2 linked regions of the Pseudosulfitobacter sp. DSM 107133 genome follow. The protein of the gene in region 2 interacts with the protein of the main gene of each other region in a pairwise test. Links are inferred from orthologs where the notes say so. Each region holds a gene or a part of one and is shown on either strand. Other genes may lie near its edges. The genes, in order: recA and dprA.

Region 1 (3,088 bases), 750 kb from region 2 along the record:
CAGACCACGCTCAAGCGTCTGCTTGAACCGGGTTTCTTCCAGTTCCAGCGTTTCGGTGATCAGAGCCTGCGCGCGCCCCAGTTCGGGGTAAGCCGCGCCCATCTGGCGGACCAGTGCGGGGACCAGTTTGTACATCATCGGGTCCTTGGCCCCAAGCAGATGCGCATGACGCATCGCCCGGCGCATGATCCGCCGCAGCACATAGCCGCGCCCGTCGTTCGATGGCATCACCCCATCGGCAATCAGGAAGGAGGTCGACCGCAAATGGTCCGCAATCACGCGATGGTGCGTCTTGCCCGGTCCGTCGGGATCGCTGTGCGACACATCGGCGCTGGCCTCGATCAGGCTGCGCATCAGGTCGGTATCATAGTTGTCGTGCTTGCCCTGCAACAACGCCCCGATCCGCTCCAGCCCCATGCCGGTGTCGATCGACTGCATGTCCAACGGCACCATCGAGCCGTCTTCGAACTGTTCGTTCTGCATGAAAACGACGTTCCAGATTTCGATGAAGCGGTCGCCGTCTTCTTCGGGCGATCCCGGAGGGCCGCCCCAGATGTGGTCACCGTGGTCATAGAAAATCTCGGTGCACGGACCGCAGGGACCGGTCGGACCCATCTGCCAGAAATTGTCGGAAGTGGTGATGCGAATGATGCGATCATCGGGCAGGCCTGCAATCTTTTTCCACAGGTTCGCGGCCTCGTCATCGGTGTGATAGACGGTAACCAACAACTTTTCCGCCGGAATTCCAAAACCTTTGGTCAGCAATTCCCAGGCATAGGTGATCGCTTCTTCCTTGAAATAGTTGCCAAAGCTGAAATTGCCCAGCATTTCAAAGAACGTGTGGTGGCGTGCGGTATAACCCACGTTATCCAGATCGTTGTGCTTGCCGCCGGCGCGCACGCATTTCTGCGCAGTGGTCGCGCGGTTGTAATCGCGGGTTTCAACGCCTGTGAAAAGGTTCTTGAACTGGACCATGCCCGAGTTCACAAACATCAACGTCGGGTCGTTGCGCGGAACCAGCGGACTGGAGGACACGATCTGGTGCCCCTGCTTTTCAAAATAGTTCAGAAATGTGGATCGTATGTCGTTCAGCGTGGGCATGTGGTGTGGGCCTTTTTTGGCGCGGAAGGTAGCTTTGCGATGGGATACCTGCCCATCTGGCCGCTGTCCACCATGCAAAGCGACACCCGAAACGCACAAGGCGCACCAATGTGGCGCGCCTTGAGAAAATCACAGGGTTACGCGCAGGTCATCCGTCCAGCACATCATCGCCGCCATCCCCAAAGGAAGCGCCGAAATCCAGTCCGTGCGCTGCGCGTATCTTGTCCTCGATCTCGATGGCGACAGAGGGATTGTCCTTGAGGAACTGTTTCGAATTCTCACGGCCCTGCCCCATGCGTTCATCCCCGTAGCTGAACCAGGAGCCGGATTTTTCGACGACACCCGCCTTGACCCCCAGATCCAGCAGCTCGCCCATTTTCGAGATGCCCTCGCCGTACATGATGTCAAACTCGACCTGTTTGAACGGCGCTGCCACCTTGTTCTTGACGACTTTGACGCGTGTGGCGTTGCCGACAACTTCGTCGCGGTCTTTCAACGATCCGATGCGACGGATATCAAGACGCACCGAAGAGTAGAATTTCAGCGCATTGCCGCCCGAGGTGGTTTCGGGCGAGCCGAACATAACGCCAATTTTCATACGGATCTGGTTGATGAAGATGACCATGCAGTTGCTGCGGCTGATCGAACCGGTCAACTTGCGCATGGCCTGGCTCATCAGGCGGGCCTGAACGCCAACGCTGCTGTCGCCCATATCGCCCTCAAGCTCCGACTTCGGCGTCAGCGCCGCAACCGAATCGACAACAACCATGTTGACCGCCCCCGAGCGCACCAGCGTATCGGTGATCTCAAGCGCCTGTTCGCCCGTGTCGGGCTGCGAAATCAGCAGTTCGTCAATATCCACGCCCAGTTTTTTGGCGTAATGCGGGTCAAGCGCGTGTTCGGCGTCGACAAAGGCGCAAACACCGCCGGCTTTTTGCTGCTCGGCAATACAATGCAGTGTCAACGTGGTCTTACCCGAGGATTCAGGGCCGTAAATTTCGATGATGCGGCCCATGGGCAAGCCGCCGATGCCCAGTGCAATGTCCAGGCCCAGCGATCCGGTTGAACTGGCGGTGATATCCTGGATGGCCCCTTCGGCACCCAGTTTCATGATCGAACCCTTGCCGAATTGCCGTTCAATCTGTGCCAACGCACTGTCCAGCGCCTTTTGTTTATCCGCTTGTTTCTTGTTGTCCATGGTCAATAGATCTGCCGTTGCCATTGTTATCGTCCCTTAGTGTCATACCCCGAAGGGGGCGGCAATCGCTGCCTGTGCTGCGCCGATGTTCCTATTGTGTTCTGTATGCGGACAAAATGAGAACATTTCAATCAAATTTTTGCTGTCCCACATTGAGGCAAAAATTGTTAAAGAGTGGTGAACGGTATAAAGTTCCAAAGAAATTTGCGAGGTCATTCACTTAAATGCTTGTTTTCTTTAAAGAACGTCTGGCCTTCCTTTCAGTCCCAAAAACCGGAACCACCGCATATGAAAGCGCGTTGCGTGTGCGCGCGGACATGTCGATATCCGAGCCTCCCATGCTGAAACACGCGCCAGTCTATCGCTACAACCGTTTCGTGCGGCCGATGTTTCTCAAGGTGTGTGACACCGAGCTTGAGCTGATGGCTGTGATGCGCCACCCCGTCAGTTGGCTGGGGTCGTGGTGGCGCTATCGTCAGCGACCGTTTATGGCGGGCAAGCCGAATGCGACCCACGGGATCAGTTTCGATGATTTTGTTCTGGCTTATATGAAAGGCAACAAGCCCGGGTTTGCCGATGTGGGCAGCCAGTTCAAGTTTCTCGAAGCGCAGCCAAACGGTGTCGGTGTAACCCACCTGTTTCGCTATGAAGATCAGCCGCGGTTGCAGGCGTTCTTATGTGCACGACTAGACGTATCGCTGAATCTTGCCCGCGAAAACGTGTCGCCTGAAATGCCCTTAAACCTCTCGCCCGAGGTTGAAAAACGGTTCCGGCGCAAGTTTTCCGATG
Region 2 (3,242 bases):
GCCGTAACGGTCCTTGATGGCGTCGCGCGCCATCTGCACCGCTTCGGGGGCCATGTCGATGCCGTCGGTCCGCATATAGGTGATATAGCCCGCCTCATACAGACGCTGTGCCGCGCTCATGGTCTGGCGCGCGCCCATGCCGAACTTGCGGCTGGCTTCCTGTTGCAGGGTCGATGTCATGAACGGGGCGGAGGGGTTGCGGTTGGCAGGCTTGGCCTCGACCGACTGGACCTTCAGGTCGCGGCTGCTGATCGCCTGCACGGCCATTTCGGCCTGTGTGCCGTTTTCAATGTCGTAACGGTCCAGCTTCTTGCCGGCCAAGGTGGTCAGCCGCGCCTCGAATTCCTGTCCGCGCGGGGTCGCCAGCAATGCCTTGACCGACCAGTATTCGCGGGCACGGAAGGCTTCGATTTCCATCTCGCGTTCGGTGATCAGGCGCAGACAGACCGATTGCACGCGCCCTGCCGATTTCGCGCCGGGCAATTTGCGCCACAGGACGGGGGACAGGTTGAAGCCCACCAGATAGTCCAGCGCGCGGCGGGCGAGGTAGGCCTCGACCAGTGGCATGTCGACCTGACGGGGATTCTTCATCGCCTCTGTGACGGCGGTTTTTGTGATCGCGTTGAACACCACCCGCGAAACGGGGGTGCTTTTGGTGATCGACTTGCGCTTGGTCAGCGCCTCTTGCAGGTGCCAGCTGATCGCCTCGCCCTCGCGGTCGGGGTCGGTTGCGAGGATCAGTTCGTTGTCGTTTTTCAGGGCGTCTGCGATGGCTTTGACATGCTTTTTGCTGTCGCTGCCAATCTCCCAAAGCATCTCGAAATCATGTTCGGTGTCGACCGAACCGTCTTTCGGGGGCAAGTCCCGCACATGGCCGTAAGAAGCCAGCACGGTGTAATTGTCACCCAGATATTTGTTGATTGTCTTGGCCTTGGCCGGAGATTCGACGACGACGACTGGCATAAATGATGCACCTCGGGGACAGTAAAACTTGCGCGTCTATGGCGGCGCTAGATGTGGGGTGCAAGCATTGAATGTCAACACGCCATCGTATCAGGCCCCCGTCGAGGTCCTTAATTGGGGCGTGTCAGCAGGCCGCCGGGGCTGCGTTCGATGTGTCCGTCCAGTTCCAGTTCCAGCAAAACCGGGGCTACATCGGAAGGGGCTGCCGCGATGTCGCGTATCAACTGGTCCTCGGCCAGCGGGGAAGGGCCCAGACGGTTCAGGATCTGGCTGTGCAGGGCGGCGGTTTCGCGCAAAGTGCGCCGGTCGCGGACCGGCTTTGGCGGTGGTGTGTGCGGCAGGTCCATCGGCAGGGCAGGTGCGCGCGGCGCCAACGGAGCCAGCGCCTCGATCACATCTGCGGCATTGCGGATCAACGTGGCCCCGTCGCGGATCAGCATGTTGCAGCCAGAGGCGCGGGCGTCCAGCGGGCTTCCGGGCACGGCCAGCACCTCGCGGCCCTGATCCAGCGCGTCGCGGGCGGTGATCAGGCTGCCGGACTTTGCCGCAGCCTCGACCACAATCGTGGCGCGGCTCAGCCCCGAGACGATGCGGTTGCGCGGCGGAAAGTGGCGCGCCATCGGTTGCAGGCCCATGGGCTGCTCCGACAACCGCAACCCGTGTTCGGGAATTGCCAGCGCCAATTCGGTGTTTTCCGCCGGATATATCATGTCGACACCGCCCGCCTGTACGGCCACGGTGCCGGTGTCCAGCGCGGCGGTATGCGCTGCGGCGTCGATGCCGCGCGCAAGGCCCGAGACGATCACATGGCCCGCCGTCGCAAGTTCGCGCGCCAGCGATTTGGCCATGCGGGAACCAAGGCTGGAGGCATTGCGCGCGCCCACAATCGAAATCATCGGGCGTTCCAGCACGGCAAGGTCGCCAATGGCCCACAGAAACGGGGGCGCGTCGGCCAGATCGCGCAGCGCAGCGGGATAGTGCGGTGCGGTCTGGGAAATCAGAGTTGCCCCGGCCGTCTGGCCGGCTTTCAGCTCGGCCTCGATGACGGCAACGGGGCAAGGGGTGTAGTTTTCCACACCAGCAGCGCGCGCCAGTTCCGGCAACGCATCAAGCGCATTTTGCGCTGTGCCATGTTCGATCAGCAATCTGTTGAACGTCGAGATACCGACCCGGCGAGATCGCAACAGGCGGAGACGAAGAAACCAATCGTCTTCCGGGGTGGGTGGGAGTGGGGGGTGAATGGAAGAAGGACTTAATCCTCGATCTGTCATCCGTCTCTCCGCCTGTTGCTGCAAGTGTTATGCAGGGTCGAGGTTAACAACCAGTGAAAGAATCAGCCTTCTTTCGACAGAAACTATCAAATGAATTGGCCCTTTCCTCAGCCGCCGCTGCCGCCCACCGTCAGACCGCCGATCATCAACGTCGGCTGGCCCACGCCCACGGGCACCCATTGCCCCGCCTTGCCGCAGTTGCCCATGCCGGGATCAAGCGTCGGATCGTTGCCGATGGCGCGAATCTTTTGCAGCGCCGTGGCGCCGTCGCCGATCAGGGTTGCGCCTTTGACCGGTGCCCCGACCACACCGTTCTGAACGCGATAGGCCTCGGTGCAGGAAAACACGAATTTGCCGTTGGTGATGTCCACCTGACCGCCGCCAAAGCCAACAGCGTAAATGCCGTCTTTCAGGTCGGCCACGATGTCACCCGGCGCGACAGTGCCACCCAGCATATAGGTGTTGGTCATGCGCGGCATCGGGGTGTGGGCGTAGCTTTCGCGCCGCCCGTTTCCGGTGGGGGCGACGCCCATCAGCCGCGCGTTCTGGCGGTCTTGCATATAGCCCACCAGCACGCCGTCCTCGATCAGCACATTGCGCGCGCTTGGGGTGCCTTCGTCGTCGACACTGATCGACCCGCGCCGGTCGGGGATGGTGCCGTCGTCCAGCACGGTCACGCCCGGGGCAGCAATGCGCTGTCCCATCAATCCGGCAAAGGCAGAGGACCCCTTGCGGTTGAAATCCCCCTCAAGCCCGTGGCCAATCGCTTCGTGCAGCAGAATGCCCGGCCAGCCGGGGCCAAGCACCACGTCCATCACGCCCGCAGGGGCGGGAATCGCATCCAGATTGACCACAGCCACCCGCAAGGCCTCGCGGGCCTTGGCCTGCCAGTCGGCGGGGTCCAGCAGGCCATCAAGGCCCACACGCCCGCCGCCGCCCGCGCTGCCCGATTCGCGCCGGCCGGCCTGTTCGACAATCACCGACACATTCACACGGGTCATCGGGCGC

What was found.
Region 1: the proteins of dprA (region 2) and recA interact in binary tests that used the Bacillus subtilis proteins (3 or more experiments, as listed by UniProt). The link is inferred for Pseudosulfitobacter sp. DSM 107133 from one-to-one orthologs.

The regions. Positions count from the first base shown.
Region 1 is NZ_CP085154.1:2,114,392-2,117,479, forward strand. What follows is about bases 287-3,047. They hold recA (recombinase RecA), read right to left. Parts: upstream 2,324-3,047; coding sequence 1,250-2,323; downstream 287-1,249. Other genes in these bases: alaS (alanine--tRNA ligase), read right to left, coding at 287-1,101; DSM107133_RS10435 (hypothetical protein), read right to left, coding at 2,342-2,515; DSM107133_RS10440 (gamma-glutamyl kinase), read left to right, coding at 2,524-3,047. Also shown: more of alaS, read right to left, coding at 1-286; more of DSM107133_RS10440, read left to right, coding at 3,048-3,088. UniProt on the Bacillus subtilis protein: Multifunctional protein involved in homologous recombination, DNA repair and competence.
Region 2 is NZ_CP085154.1:1,364,816-1,368,057, forward strand. Bases 155-3,069 are described here. They hold dprA (DNA-processing protein DprA), read right to left. Parts: upstream 2,235-3,069; coding sequence 1,074-2,234; downstream 155-1,073. Other genes in these bases: topA (type I DNA topoisomerase), read right to left, coding at 155-963; tldD (metalloprotease TldD), read right to left, coding at 2,342-3,069. Also shown: more of topA, read right to left, coding at 1-154; more of tldD, read right to left, coding at 3,070-3,242. UniProt on the Bacillus subtilis protein: Protein that helps load RecA onto ssDNA during transformation. Binds cooperatively to circular ssDNA, is able to bridge different segments of DNA. Favors the loading of RecA onto SsbA- or SsbB-coated ssDNA and formation of RecA-DNA filaments.